2 regions of the Pseudomonas sp. P2S-1 genome follow, and region 1 is predicted to be linked to the other one. Evidence: predicted binding sites of a transcription regulator. Region 1 holds the regulator's gene; the other holds the start of a gene.
What was found. Region 1 encodes sigma-54, which starts transcription at its own class of promoters, with help from an activator protein. Its sites were predicted from a motif close to ANTGGCATNNANNTTGCTNT; they were not measured.
Positions count from the first base shown of each region.

Region 2: the regulator sigma-54 is predicted to act here: its motif matches at 3,011-3,030, upstream of AC2CQI_RS12630 (circularly permuted type 2 ATP-grasp protein).

Region 1 is NZ_CM170068.1:5,701,162-5,708,911, reverse strand. Features, by position in the region: gene AC2CQI_RS25645 (KdsC family phosphatase) at 1-205, shown strand, start outside; gene lptC (LPS export ABC transporter periplasmic protein LptC) at 214-786, shown strand; gene lptA (lipopolysaccharide transport periplasmic protein LptA) at 773-1,297, shown strand; gene lptB (LPS export ABC transporter ATP-binding protein) at 1,297-2,022, shown strand; gene AC2CQI_RS25625 (RNA polymerase factor sigma-54) at 2,198-3,691, shown strand; gene hpf (ribosome hibernation-promoting factor, HPF/YfiA family) at 3,773-4,081, shown strand; gene ptsN (PTS IIA-like nitrogen regulatory protein PtsN) at 4,094-4,558, shown strand; gene rapZ (RNase adapter RapZ) at 4,561-5,415, shown strand; gene AC2CQI_RS25605 (HPr family phosphocarrier protein) at 5,436-5,708, shown strand; gene AC2CQI_RS25600 (hypothetical protein) at 5,754-5,945, opposite strand; gene AC2CQI_RS25595 (ZIP family metal transporter) at 6,344-7,237, opposite strand; gene AC2CQI_RS25590 (superoxide dismutase) at 7,249-7,750, opposite strand, start outside.
Region 2 is NZ_CM170068.1:2,888,158-2,895,907, reverse strand. Features, by position in the region: gene AC2CQI_RS12645 (LTA synthase family protein) at 1-1,872, shown strand, start outside; gene AC2CQI_RS12640 (hypothetical protein) at 2,113-2,349, shown strand; gene AC2CQI_RS12635 (ribonuclease E inhibitor RraB) at 2,529-2,858, shown strand; gene AC2CQI_RS12630 (circularly permuted type 2 ATP-grasp protein) at 3,063-4,472, shown strand; gene AC2CQI_RS12625 (alpha-E domain-containing protein) at 4,476-5,426, shown strand; gene AC2CQI_RS12620 (transglutaminase family protein) at 5,423-6,211, shown strand; gene AC2CQI_RS12615 (c-type cytochrome) at 6,215-7,009, opposite strand; gene AC2CQI_RS12610 (amidotransferase) at 7,530-7,750, shown strand, end outside.

The DNA of each region.
Region 1 (7,750 bases):
CTACCTGGGCGATGACCTGCCCGACCTGCCGGTAATCCGCCGGGTCGGCCTGGGCATGGCGGTCGCCAATGCTGCCGCGTTCGTCCGCCAGCATGCCCATGGCGTGACCCAGGCCCGCGGCGGCGAAGGCGCGGCCCGTGAATTCTGCGAACTGATCCTGCAAGCCCAGGGCAACCTGGAAGCAGCAAACGCCCACTATCTGTAGAGCACGTCATGTTCAGCAAGAAGATCCGCAATATCGCGCTGTTCGGCGTGATCGCCCTGATTTTCGGGGCGATCGGCTACTGGAACATCGTGCCCGAGCGCTTCCTCGACCAGCCTGCGGCGCAGGTCGACGAAAGTGCCATCGACTACTATGCGATCAATGCCCACAGTGTGCAGTTCCTGCCCGATGGCAAGCTGCAATATGAAATGACTGCGGACAAGGTCGAGCACCTCAAGGCCAGCGAGGTCACCCTGCTGACCAAGCCGGACCTGCAGATGTATCGCGGCACCGCGTATCCCTGGCACGTGCAGAGCGAGCGCGGCGAAGTCAATCCGGACGGTACCGAGGTGGAACTGATCGATTCGGTGCGGGTCGCCCGCACCGACGACAAGGATCGCACCACCATCATTACCTCCAGCCGCATGACGGTATTCCCGCAGAAGCAATATGCGCAAACCGAGCAAGACGTTAGAATCGACGGCGCCGGTGGCGTGACTACGGGCAAGGGAATGAAAGCGTATTTGAAAGACGGCAGGATGGACCTGCTGTCCAACGTAAGAGGACAGTATGAGGCTCGTTAAAACCCTCCCCTATTTGCTCAGCCTGAGCGCGGCACTGGGAAGCGCGAGCGCCTGGGCTCTGCCGAACGATCGCGAGCAGCCTATCCGGATCCAGGCGGACAACGCCCAGCTGGACGACAAGAAAGGCATCGCCACCTACACCGGTGACGTGATCATCACCCAAGGTTCGATGAAGATCACCGGCAACACCGTGACCCTGACCCGCGCCGCCAACGGCGATATCGACGTGGTCACGTCGGTGGGTACCCGCGCCTACTTCGAGCAGCAGCAGTCCGCCGCCAAGCCGGACAAGATGCAAGGCTGGGCCAAGCAGATCCAGTACCAGGCCCAGAAAGACACCATCATCCTCACCGATGACGCCAAGGTAGTGAACGAAGGCAACACCACCGAAGGCGAGAAGATCGTCTACAACACCCAGACTCAGGTCGCTACCGCCGGTCGCGCACCGGGCGTCACCACGCCACGCCAGCGTATCGACATGGTGATCCAGCCGAAGAAGAAGGGCGAGTAATGGCGACCCTCAAAGCCCAGCACCTGGCCAAGAGCTACAAGAGCCGGCAAGTCGTGCGCGATGTCAGCCTGTCGATCGACAGCGGGCAGATCGTCGGCCTGCTCGGCCCCAACGGCGCCGGCAAGACCACCTGCTTTTACATGATCGTCGGCCTGGTCCAGGCGGACCAGGGCCGCGTGCTGATCGACGACCTGGATGTCAGCAACCAGCCGATGCACGGCCGCGCCCGTGCCGGTATCGGCTACCTGCCCCAGGAAGCCTCGATCTTCCGCAAGCTGTCGGTAGCCAACAACATCATGGCGATCCTGGAAACCCGCAAGGACCTGGACAGCGACGGCCGGCGCAAGGAGCTGGAAAGCCTCCTGCAGGAATTCCACATCAGCCATATCCGCGACAACCTCGGCATGAGCCTGTCCGGTGGTGAACGCCGCCGCGTTGAAATCGCCCGCGCCCTGGCCACCGCGCCCAAGTTCATCCTGCTCGACGAACCCTTCGCCGGTGTCGACCCGATCTCGGTCGGCGACATCAAGCAGATCATCCATCATCTGAAGGCCAAGGGCATCGGCGTCCTGATCACCGACCACAACGTCCGTGAAACCCTGGACATCTGCGAAACCGCGTACATCGTCAACGACGGCCAACTGATCGCCGAAGGCGACTCGGAAACCATCCTGGCCAACCAGTTGGTGAAAGAGGTGTACCTCGGCCACGAGTTCCGCCTGTAAGCCGCAATACCGGAGTGACGGAGCGCTGGCATTAGGCCATTATCCCGGCTTAATTGTTACAGCGCTCTAGGCAAACGCTACAATTTCAGGCATATATCTTGCTTAAAATTGGCGCCCAGCGCCCGTGTAGTAGATGGCGCATGCGCGCCGGCGAATAAGGTCTAAAGCCCCAGCCATGAAACCATCGCTCGTCCTAAGAATGGGCCAGCAACTGACGATGACCCCGCAGTTGCAACAGGCCATCCGTCTGCTCCAGCTTTCCACGCTGGACCTGCAGCAGGAAATCCAGGAAGCCCTGGAGTCCAATCCGATGCTCGAACGTCAGGAAGACGGCGACGACTTCGACAACAGCGACCCCATGGCCGACAACGCCGAGAGCAAGCCCGTCGCCGAGTCTCAGGAAAGCAGCTTCGAACAATCCGCGCCGACGGCGGAAAACCTCGAGGAAGGCGAATGGAACGAGCGCATCCCCAACGAATTGCCAGTCGACACCGCCTGGGAAGACATCTACCAGACCAGCGCCAGCAGCCTGCCGAGCAACGATGACGACGAGTGGGACTTCACCACCCGCACTTCGGCCGGCGAGAGCCTGCAAAGCCACCTGCTCTGGCAGCTCAACCTGGCGCCGATGTCGGACACCGACCGGCTGATCGCCGTCACCCTGATCGACTGCATCAACAACCAGGGCTATCTCGACGAGACCCTGGAAGAGATCTGCGAGTCCTTCGACCCCGAACTGGACATCGAACTGGACGAGATCGAAGCCGTCCTGCACCGCATCCAGCAGTTCGAGCCCGCGGGCATCGGCGCACGCAACCTCGGCGAATGCCTGTTGCTGCAACTGCGCCAGTTGCCTGGCAATACGCCGTGGATGACCGAAGCGCAGCGTCTGGTCAGCGACTACATCGACCTGCTCGGCAGCCGCGACTACAGCCAGCTGATGCGCCGTATGAAGCTCAAGGAAGATGAACTGCGCCAGGTCATCGAACTGGTCCAGAGCCTCAACCCGCGCCCTGGCTCGCAGATCGAATCCAGCGAGCCGGAGTACGTGGTGCCCGATGTGATCGTGCGCAAGGACAACGAGCGCTGGCTGGTCGAGCTGAACCAGGAAGCCGTGCCACGCCTGCGGGTCAATCCGCAGTACGCCGGCTTCGTCCGCCGCGCCGACACCAGCGCCGACAACACCTTCATGCGTAACCAGTTGCAGGAAGCGCGCTGGTTCATCAAGAGCCTTCAAAGCCGCAATGAAACCCTGATGAAGGTGGCGACCCAGATCGTCGAGCACCAGCGCGGTTTCCTCGACCATGGCGACGAGGCCATGAAGCCGCTGGTCCTGCACGACATCGCCGAAGCGGTGGGCATGCACGAGTCGACCATTTCCCGGGTGACCACGCAGAAATACATGCACACACCTCGCGGAATCTACGAGCTGAAGTACTTCTTCTCCAGCCACGTCAGCACTTCCGAAGGGGGGGAATGCTCCTCCACCGCCATTCGCGCGATCATCAAGAAACTGGTTGCTGCGGAAAATCAGAAAAAGCCATTGAGTGACAGCAAGATCGCTGGTTTACTGGAGGCACAAGGCATCCAGGTAGCACGTCGCACCGTCGCCAAGTACCGCGAGTCCCTCGGCATTGCACCTTCGAGTGAACGCAAGCGATTGATGTGACATTCCCTGAGATGTGCCATCGCAATTCAGTGGCAGGCGCAACACCTGCCTCTTTATGCACGGCAATAAAGGAGAAGCAGTATGCAAGTCAACATCAGTGGACAACATGTAGAAGTCACTCCTCCGCTTCGTGAATACGTCGAGCAGAAGCTCAAGCGCCTGGAGGGTCATTTCGATCGCATCACCAACGTCCAGGTCATCATGAAGGTCGAGAAACTCCAGCAGAAAGTGGAGGCGACCCTGCAGATCCCCGGTGGTGAGGTGGTGGCGAATGCCGAAGACGCCGACATGTATGCCGCCATCGACTCCTTGACCGACAAGCTCGACCGCCAACTGAAAAAACACAAGGAAAAACAGCAAAGCCTGCTGCAAGGCGCAGCGGCCCGCTGATCCCCCTCATCCATGATCCGACTTGAATCCATCCTGACCCCCGGCCGTTCCCTCGTGAACGTGCCGGGCGGCAGTAAAAAGCGCGTACTTGAACAGATCGCCTACCTGATCGGGACGGACGTTCCCGGCCTGGAAAAACAGGAAGTGTTCGAAAGCCTGATTGCCCGGGAAAAACTCGGCTCCACGGGTTTCGGCAACGGCATCGCCATTCCTCACTGCCGCCTCAAGGGCTGCGCAAGCCCGGTCAGCGCCCTGCTGCACCTGGATGCCCCCATCGATTTCGACGCCATCGACGGCGCCCCGGTCGACCTGCTGTTCGTCCTGCTGGTCCCGGAAGCCGCCACCGATGCGCACCTGGAGCTGCTGCGCCAGATTGCCAGCATGCTTGACCGCAAGGACGTTCGCGACAGGCTGCGGGCTGCCGACAGCAGTGCCGCCCTGTACCAGGTTGTCCTGGACGCACAGAACGAGACCTGAGCATGCGCCTGATCATTGTCAGCGGCCGTTCCGGATCCGGCAAAAGCACCGCCCTCGATGTCCTGGAAGACAATGGTTTCTACTGTATCGACAACCTCCCCGCCGGTCTGCTTCCGCAACTGGCGGAAAGCGCGCTGATCAACACCGAATTGCTGCAACCGCGGGTGGCGGTCTCGATCGACGCGCGCAACCTGCCGAGCCACCTGAGCCGCTTCCCCGAGTTGCTCGAAGAGGCCCGCTCCCGGCATATCCAGTGCGACGTGCTGTACCTGGACGCCGACGAAGACACCCTGCTCAAGCGTTTTTCCGAGACCCGCCGGCGTCACCCGCTGACCAATCAGGACCGCTCCCTCGGCGAAGCGATCCGGGTCGAAAGCGAGCTGCTCGGCCCCATCGCCGACCTGGCCGACCTGAAGATCGACACCACCAGCCTGAACCTGTATCAGCTGCGTGATTCGATCAAGCTGCGCCTGCTCAACCAGCCGGAACCCGGGACCGCCTTCCTGGTGGAGTCCTTCGGTTTCAAGCGGGGCATGCCGGTGGATGCCGACGTGGTGTTCGACGTGCGCTGCCTGCCGAATCCGTACTGGAAGCCTGAGCTGCGCGAGCACTCCGGGCTGGACGCGCCGGTCATCGAATACCTCGCTGCGCAGCCGGATGTGGAAGAGATGTTCCAGGACATCTCGTCCTACCTGCTGAAATGGTTGCCGCGCTTCGCTGCCAGCAATCGCGCCTACGTCACCATTGCCATTGGCTGCACGGGCGGTCACCATCGTTCGGTCTACCTGACCGAACGCCTGGGCCAGTTGCTGCAACCCATATTGAAGAACGTCCAGGTCCGCCACCGCGACCTCTAGTCCACAGGATCCCACCCGCGATGCCCGCCATTGAAATCGAGATCATCAACAAGCTGGGGCTGCATGCCCGTGCGGCTGCCAAGTTCGTCGGCGTGGCGGGCAAGTTTCCCTGCGCGGTCAAGGTTGGACGCGCGCCGGACAAGCTGGTCGACGGCAAGAGCATCATGGCGGTGATGATGCTGGCTGCGGGCAAAGGGACGACGGTGCACCTGTTTGCGGAAGGCGAGCAGGACAATGATGCGATTCAGGCGTTGGTGGAGTTGATCAATAATCGCTTTGATGAGGGTGAGTGAAGTCGCCACCCTTCAATGAAAAAGCCCGCCATTAGGCGGGCTTTTTCATGGCAGATTCTCGCTGGATGATTTCGGGACCGCTTCGCGCTCCATCGCAGCGGTGCGGCGGTCCGACAAGCCAGCTCCTACAAGGGCAGGGTCGACCGCGAGTTTTCGGGAATACACAAGCTCTTCCCTGTGAATCCTATCCATCTCGATCGTGCTTTCAACAAGACGGTTGAATAGATTCTCTTCCATCAACAACACCCTACTCGCTGGCGCTACAGACAGGGAATCCTGTGCCTTTGTATAGGATGGAACAAGCCGCTGACTTCCTCTTATTTGTCCTACCCCAGGAAAACTGAGGTAGGAAAATTCCAAAGCACCACGCGGACACTGTGGGAGCTGGCTTGCCAGCGATTGGCCGGACCTGACAACGGTGCTGTCATTGCCGGCCTCATCGCTGCATAGGTATCTCTGGGCTTGCGGCGGATTTGTAGGAGCGTGGCCCTTCGCGGGCAAGCCACGCTCCTACAGATCCAGCGCAAGCCCAAAATCTGAACCCGAACGAGAGATGTGTAGATACCCATGCTCATCGCTGGCAAGCCAGCTCCCACAGGATCTTCACAGCCTTTGAAAAGGGCGGTACCGCGCCATCACGACAGCGCGGTATCCATCACCATCATCAGGCAGAACCCGACGCACAACCCCAGGCTGGCCAATCGATGATGCCCATTGGCCCGGGACTCGGGAATGATTTCCTGGGTCACCACCAGCAGCATGGCCCCGGCCGCGAAGGCCAGCCCTAGCGGCAACAGCAGCTCCGCCACATTCACCAGCCAGGCACACACCAGCGCTGCCGCCGGCTCCACCAGGCCCGACGCCGCGCCGATCAGGAACGCCTTGAAGCGCGCCATCCCGGCGCCCGCCAGTACCAGGGCAATCACCAGGCCTTCCGGCACGTCCTGCAGGGCAATGCCCATCGCCAGGCTGTCCGCATCCGGCATGCCGCCGCCGGCAGACACACCAATGGCCATCCCCTCCGGAATGTTGTGGGCAATGATCGCAATGACGAAGATCCAGATCCGCGCCGGGATCACCGGCTGGGTTCCGGATGCCACCAGCGCCTCGGGCGAAGCACCGGAGACCTGGCGATCCACCAGGAACAGGCACAACGCACCGAACAGCAAGCCGAAGCTGACCAGGCCACCCGCGCCCCACTTGCCGAAGCCCACCGCCTGCGCGGCATCCAGCCCCGGGATGATCAACGAGAACGCGGTGGCCGCCAGCATCACGCCAGCACCGAACCCGAGCAGAGTATCGGCCAGCGCCACCGGCATGCTGCGGATCACCAGCACTGGCACCGCGCCAAGCGCCGTACCGAGGGCACACAGCGCCCCGCCCTCCAGCGCCCGCATCATCCGCGGTTCCAGGTCGAGCCAGGCGATGCCCTGGGCCACCAGCAAGGCGGTGCCCACCAGCAGCAACAGGGTGCCCAGCGCCAGGCGAAACAAGCGCACGCTACTTACGGACAAGACATCCGAGCGCATTCGCTTGTCACTCACGCCACGGCGGCAAGGTAGCGCCGCTCGACTTCAGCCCAGTCGACGACGTTGTAGAACGCGTTGATGTATTCCGGGCGACGGTTCTGGTACAGCAGGTAGTAGGCGTGCTCCCAGACGTCCAGGCCGAGGATCGGCGTATTGCCGTTCATCAGCGGGCTGTCCTGGTTGCCGCTGCTTTCCACCACGACTTTTTTCTCCGGGGTCACGCTCAGCCAGGCCCAGCCGCTGCCGAAACGGGTCAGCGCCGCCTTGGTAAAGGCGTCCTTGAAGGCCTCGAAGCCACCCAGTTGCTCATCGATGGCCTTGGCCACCGAACCTTGTGGCACGCCGCCGCCGGTTGGCGACATGACGGTCCAGAACAGGGTGTGGTTGGCGTGGCCGCCGCCCTGGTTGATCACCGCCGCCTGCAGGTTCTGCGGCAGTTGCTTGACCGCTGCCACCAGCTTCTCTACCGGCCATTCGGCCCACTCGGTGCCCTCGACGGCGGCATTGAGGTTG
Region 2 (7,750 bases), 2.8 Mb from region 1:
TTCGACCTGCGCGTGGTGGTGTACCTGAGCATCCCGCTGCTGCTGGCCATCCTCAGCGCCCGGGCCATGGCGGCCCGCGGCCTGTTCCGCCTGTGGCTGACCGTCGCCGGCAGTGCCACGCTGTTCCTCGGCCTGGTGGAGATGGACTTCTATCGCGAGTTCCACCAGCGTCTCAACGGCCTGGTGTTCCAGTACATCAAGGAAGACCCGAAGACCGTGTCCAGCATGCTCTGGTACGGCTTCCCGGTGGTTCGCTACCTGCTGGCCTGGGTCGCCGGTACGGTGATCATGAGCCTGGCGTTCAAGGCCATCGACCGCCTGACCCGTCCGCGCGGCCAGTACCAGAGCAACGTCGCCGGCGTGCGCAGCGTGGCGCCGTGGTACGTGCGTGGCGTAGTGTTCTTCATGATCCTGCTGGTGGCCGTGATCGCCGCCCGCGGTACCCTGCGCCAGGGCCCGCCGATGCGTTGGGGTGATGCCTACACCACCGATTCCAACTTCATCAACCAGCTCGGTCTGAACGGTACCCTGACCCTGATCGACGCCGCCAAAAGCCGCTTCTCCGAAGATCGCGACAACATCTGGAAGGCCACCCTCGATCCGCAAGTGGCCCAGCAGACCGTGCGCGACATGCTGCTGACCCCACACGACAAGCTGGTGGATGCCGACAGTGCAGCGGTTCGACGTGATTTCACCCCGCCGGCGGAAAACACCCTGCCGATCAAGAACGTGGTGGTGATCCTGATGGAAAGCTTCGCTGGCCACTCAGTCGGCGCGCTTGGCGCCGAGGGCAATATCACCCCGTATTTCGACAAGCTGGCCGAGGAAGGCCTGTTGTTCGACCGCTTCTTCTCCAACGGCACCCATACCCACCAGGGCATGTTCGCCACCATGGCCTGCTTCCCCAACCTGCCGGGCTTCGAATACCTGATGCAGACCCCGGAAGGTGGTCACAAGCTGTCCGGCCTGCCGGCGCTGCTCAGTGCCCGCGACTATGACGACGTCTACGTCTACAACGGTGATTTCGCCTGGGATAACCAGTCCGGCTTCTTCGGCAACCAGGGCATGACCACCTTCATCGGCCGCAACGACTACGTCAACCCGGTGTTCTCCGACCCGACCTGGGGCGTGTCCGACCAGGACATGTTCGACCGCGGTGCCCAGGAGCTGGCCCACAACTACGGCAAGAAGCCGTTCTATGCCCTGCTGCAGACCCTGTCCAACCACACGCCATATGCGCTGCCGAAGAACCTGCCGGTCGAGCCGGTCACTGGCCAGGGCCGTCTGGACGAGCACCTGACGGCCATGCGCTATTCCGACTGGGCCCTGGGCCAGTTCTTCGAGAAAGCGCGCAAGGAGCCGTACTTCAAGGAAACCCTGTTCGTCATCGTCGGCGACCACGGCTTTGGCAACACCCAGCAGGTCACCGAAATGGACCTGGGGCGCTTCAACGTGCCGCTGCTGCTGATCGCGCCGGGCATCCAGGAGAAGTTCGGCAAGCGCAACCATACCGTCGGTACGCAGATCGACATCGTGCCGACCATCATGGGTCGTCTCGGTGGCGAAACCCGTCATCAGTGCTGGGGCCGCGACCTGCTCAACCTGCCGGAAGGCGACCAGGGCATCGGTATGGTCAAGCCATCTGGCAGCGAGCAGAACGTGTTCCTGATCCAGGGCGACCGCATTCTCATGGAGTCCAAGGATTCGGCCCCGATGATGTGGCGCTACCAGCTCGGTCGCAAGTTCAGCGCCGAGCGCATCGACGATGCCGACAAGGCCATCATGGCGCAGAAGCTCGAAGCCTTTATCCAGACTGCGACCAAGAGCTTGCTGGATAACACGGCCGGCGTGGTGCACGGCATTCCGGACTGATTGACCGCTGTCCGCGCTGAAAACCCAGGACCCCGGCATTGCCGGGGTCTTGTTTTTTGGCGGCAAGCTTCATGCTGCAAGTCATAAGAAAAAAGCGATAGTGCTGCCGTCGAGCTTTTTCTTATGACTTGAGGCTTATGGCTTGAGGCAGGATCAAAAAACCGGAACAACGCCCCCCGCCCAAGGTCAACGGAAGGTAGGCCGGAAATACCTTGTACTTCCCTTCGAGGACAACGCCAGATGAAAGAGTGGGAAATCACCTTTGTGGACCAGAAGGGCGAACGCACCTCGCTGCTGCTCGCTTGCGAACACCGCCCGAGCATTGAAGACGCTGCGCGGCGGGTGAGGGGCCACCTCTTCCCGATCATGGACGAACTCGACCTCAATGACTTCCAGGACCGCGCCGCCTGTCCGACCGCCAAGTGGCTTAAAGAGCAGAACGGCGTGGAAATAACCGGCATCGCCGAAAGGCCCTGAATCGTCACAGCTGGCGATCTGCCCAGCCTGACGCTACGCTGCAAACACGGTCGTCGTTTTTTCCGGCGACGGCCGTTGCCGTCGTTACATCCGCTCGAGACCCCCACCCGACACGGGTGCATTGGGGGTGGCGTTACAGCGCCGAAAGTCTATCCATCGTGATTGAGGAGGACGATTCAATGAGCAACCTGTACGAAGACATCAGCAGCATCGTGCTGCGCCGCATGAAAGAGGGCGGTTTCGACTTCACCCAAATCCATCCCATCGAGTTTTACGCGGTATTCCCGGACGAGGAACGGGCGCGCAGGGCTGCAGGCAAGTTTCGTGGCGAGTCGCTGTGTGCCTCGGTGCATGAAAGCGACGAAGGCTGGCAGTTGGAATTGCAAAAGATCATGTACGCCACCCATGGCGGGATCGACGAGTTCGAGCATGACTTCGAGGCTGTGGTCAGGCCCTTGGGTGGCGAAGCCCAGGGCTGGGGCGTCAAGCAAGAGCGTGTGCTGACCTGAAACCCCTGCCGGGGCGGCGCCTGGCGCGGCCCCGGTTTCACCCGCGCTTCGCTATGAAGCGTGCGCCCCACAAGCGTGGCGATAGCTGCACAAGTCTGGTGCGGCATCTTTTTCGATTCTTCGCAACTGCTTGATTCATAAGCCTTATTGTCGCTGGCACGGGCTTTGCGATACTCCTTGGGCACGGGTGACAAGGAGTTCGGCATGATTCGCAGTTTCTATGATGAGATGTACGCCGCCGACGGTCAGCTCCGTCCGCATTACCGGGAATTCGCCCGCTGGCTGGGGCAAACGCCGCCGGAACTGCTGGCCCAGCGGCGCCGCGAGGCCGACCTGCTGTTCCATCGCGCCGGCATCACCTTCACGCTCTACGGCGACGAGCAGGGCACCGAGCGCCTGATCCCCTTCGACACCATTCCCCGGGCCATCCCGGCCAGCGAATGGCGGGTGGTGGAGCGCGGCTGTATCCAGCGGGTCAAGGCGCTGAACCTGTTCCTCGCCGACCTGTACCACGAGCAGCGCATCCTGCGTGCCGGGATCATTCCCGCCGAGCAGGTCCTGGCCAATGACCAGTACCAGTTGGCCATGCAGGGCCTGAGCCTGCACCGCGACCTCTACGCGCACATTTCCGGGGTCGATCTGGTGCGCGATGGCGATGGCAGCTACTACGTCCTCGAAGACAACCTGCGCACCCCCAGCGGGGTCAGCTACATGCTCGAGGACCGCAAGATGATGATGCGGCTGTTTCCCGAGCTGTTCGCCGCCCAGCGCATCGCGCCCATCGATCATTATCCCAACCTGCTTCTGGAAACCCTGAAAAGCTCCAGTCCGCTGGATAACCCCAGCGTCGTGGTGCTGACTCCGGGGCGCTTCAACAGCGCCTTCTTCGAACATGCGTTCCTGGCCCGGGAGATGGGTGTGGAACTGGTGGAGGGCGCCGACCTGTTCGTCCGCGACGAGCGGGTGTTCATGCGTACCACGGGCGGTCCGAAACCGGTGGATGTGATCTACCGCCGCCTCGACGATGCCTACCTCGACCCCCTGGCCTTCAACCCGGAATCGATGCTCGGCGTGCCCGGCCTGCTGTCTGCCTATCGCTGCGGCAACGTGGTGCTGGCCAATGCCATCGGCACCGGGGTGGCCGACGACAAGTCGGTCTACCCCTATGTCACCGAGATGATCCGTTTCTACCTCGACGAGGAGCCGATCCTGAAGAACGTGCCCACCTGGCAATGCCGCAACCCTGCCGAGCTGTCCCACGTACTGGCCAACCTGCCGGAGCTGGTGGTCAAGGAAACCCAGGGGTCCGGCGGCTACGGCATGCTGGTCGGGCCGGCCTCGACCCAGGCCGAGATCGCCGCCTTCGCCGAACGCATCAAGGCCCGCCCGGCGGCCTATATCGCCCAGCCGACCCTGTCGCTGTCGACCTGCCCGACCTTCGTCGAGAACGGCATCGCGCCGCGGCATATCGACCTGCGGCCGTTCGTCCTGTCCGGACGCGAAACCCGTGTGGTCCCCGGCGGCCTGACCCGGGTGGCGCTGCGTGAAGGCTCGCTGGTGGTGAACTCGTCCCAGGGCGGCGGCACCAAGGACACCTGGGTGGTGGAGGACTGAACCATGCTCAGCAGAACCGCTTCCGACCTGTACTGGATGTCACGTTACCTGGAGCGCGCGGAAAACCTCGCGCGCATGCTCGATGTCAGCTATTCGCTGTCGCTGATGCCCCAGGATGGCAGTGGCGATGGCCTTGATGAAATGACCCTGGCCCTGCGCATCACCGGCACTCTCGACGACTATTTGGCACGTCATGGCGAGCTGCATGCCGAGCGCCTGCTGCACTTCTTCGCCCTCGATCCGGAAAACCCGGCGAGCATCTACAGTTGCCTCGGTGCGGCGCGGGCCTGCGCTCACGCCGTGCGCGGCAAGATCACCGCCGACATGTGGGAGAACATCAACGCCACCTGGCTGGAGATTCGCGGCATCGCCGAGCAGGGCCTGGGCCGTTATGGCATGAGCCGCTTCAGCGAGTGGATCAAGGAGCGCTCGCACCTGTTCCGTGGCGCCACCTACGGCACCATCATGCGCAACGATGCTTTCCGCTTCATTCGTCTCGGGACCTTCATCGAGCGCGCCGACAACACCTTGCGCCTGCTGGACGCCCGCTACGAGATGTTCGGCGAGGCGGCGGAGAGTGTCAGCGACAGCTCCGCCCGGGGTTACTACCAATGGAGCGCCTTGCTCCGCGCCCTGTCCTCGTTCGAGGCCTATACCGAGATCTACCGCGACGCCCCCACGGCGCGCCATGTAGCCGAACTCCTGCTCCTGCGTGCCGATGTGCCCCGTTCGTTGCGCGCCTGCACCGAAGAAATCGACCAGATCCTCGCCAGCCTGCAGGGCAGCAACGGCCGTCCGGCCCAGCGCCTGGCGGCGGAGGTGGATGCCCGCCTGCGCTACACCGGCATCGACGAAGTGCTCTCGCAAGGCCTGCATCCCTGGTTGAACCACTACATTCCGCTGGTGCGCGAACTGGGCAACGCCATCCACAGTGCCTACCTGGAGGTCGTATGAGACTGACAATCAGCCACGAAACCGCTTACCACTATGAAGATCAGGTGCGCACCAGCATCCAGTACCTGCGCCTGACCCCGCCGGACAACCAGCGCCAGCAGGTACTGCAATGGCAACTGGACCTGCCGCGCCCGGTCCAGGCCCGGCGCGATCCGTTCGGTAATATCCTGCACGTCCTCAGCCTGGAAGAGCCGCATGCCGACCTGTTGATCGCTGCCCGTGGCGAGGTGGAAATCGACCCGGACCTGGAAGCCGAACAGGACAGCCAGTCACCGCTGCCCTTTCTGCGCTCCACCCGCCTGACCGAAGCCGACGAAGCCTTGCGCGCCTTCGCCAGCCAGCACTGCGGTGAGTATCGCGATCGCGGCGCGCTGATCGGCCTGATGGGCGCGCTGCATGACCATATCGCCTATCGTCCCGGCGCCACGGCGGTGGACACCAGTGCCGCCCAGGCCTTTGCCGGTGCGGCTGGTGTCTGCCAGGATCACGCCCACGCCTTCATCGCCTGCGCCCGCAGCCTGCAGGTGCCGGCCCGCTACGTCTCGGGCTATCTGTTCGACAACGACAACCAGCACATGGCCAGCCACGCCTGGGCCGAGGCCTGGCTGGACGACGCCTGGTACAGCTTCGACGTGACCAACCAGCTCGCCGTGCCGGAGCGCCATCTCAAGCTGGCGGTGGGCCTGGACTACCTGGACGCCTGCCCGGTGCGCGGCATGCGTCGCGGCGGCGGCTACGAGCAGATGCACGCCAATGTGCTGGTGACTTCCGGGTTCAACCAGTAGCCGTCAGCGCTTGTGCCGGGCCATATGGCCGAGATAGGCGAGCAGGGCGTCGAGATCGGCGTCCGGCAGCACCTCGGCGGTGAACTCCGGCATGCGCGCCTGGGGCCACTGGCGCAGGCTTTGCGGATTGCGGATATAGCGCTTGAGGAATTCCGGGCGGAAGTACTCGGTCGGGTTGTACGGCCGGTTCAGGTCCGGACCGAACTGGGCGTCACCGGCGCCATTGAGGCGATGACAGGCCAGGCAGTTTTTCTGGAACAGTTCAAAGCCGCGGGTGACCGTGGCGCTGGCATCCTTGGCCGGCAGCAGGGCGGGGAACCGCGTCGCGACCGGCTCAAGACGGCGGATGGTCGCCACCTGGTAAGGCCATTGTTCGGGCCTGATATTGCCGGCCTTTGGGTTGGTCCAGACCAGGTAGAAAGGGCCGGCCCCCGGTTTGTCCTGGCCCAGCGGCGGCCAGGGTTTTGCCGGATCTTCCACGGCGATCCAGGCGCGTGCCGGTCCCGATTTCAGTAGCGGCCCGGCAGGCATTTCCGCGGCGAAACCGTCGAGGGCCACGGCTTGCAGGTGATCATCCGGCGTGATGCCCTCGAGCAGCGCAGCAAGCGGCACTGCGCGATAATCCATGGTCTTCTTGTAGGAAACGTCCTGGTCGATGCGGATATCCCGGGCCTGCGGATGCGTGAGCAGCGCCTCGCTATCCCACTGCTTGCGGGTGCTGCCCAGTTCCAGGGTCAGTTGCGCGGCGTGCAGCGGCAGGCTCGCCAGGGCAAGCAGGAAGATGAGGCAACGGCGCATGGACGAGTCTCCAACCAGTGAGGGTCGGCAGCATACACCAGAGCTGAAATGACACTGGAAGGCGATCGCTCAACCGAACAGGCGCGTCAGGTTGGGCAGGATCAGCAGCAGTGTGGTGGCGAACAGAATAAGTCCCGCCTGACGTACCTTGTGTTGTTTGAACATGGCTATCTGCCTTTTTGTTGTTATTCCTGCAAGCCGGATGGCATCCGTGTCTCCGGTCCGGTGGGTGTCTCTGGGGGCACTTGTTTCGGACCTGCTATCAATGGGTATACAACCTGGAATGCCTCAACGTTACCGCCGATTTAGAACGCTTTCGTCTGTACTTTGGTCGACAAAGACCATTCGTTTATGAGGCCTTATGCCATCTGCGTACGACCTCCCTGACTAGACACATGCATCGGGTACACGCGCGGATTACAAGGAAATGACCGTTCGTCCGAGGGAATACTTGCTTGATACCAATATTCGCGGCAGGCTTCACCGGTGTTTTTCACCACTGTCGTTCAGGGCCAAGTCTATGTCGTTACGCATCTGCATCCTGGAAACCGACGTCCTGCGACCCGAGCTGGTCGAGCAGTATCAGGGCTATGGACGGATGTTCGAGCAACTGTTTACCCGCCAGCCGATCGCCGCCGAATTCAGCGTCTACAACGTGATGAACGGCCACTATCCACCGGAGGATGAAGTCTTCGATGCCTACCTTGTGACGGGCAGCAAGGCGGATTCGTTCGGTAATGA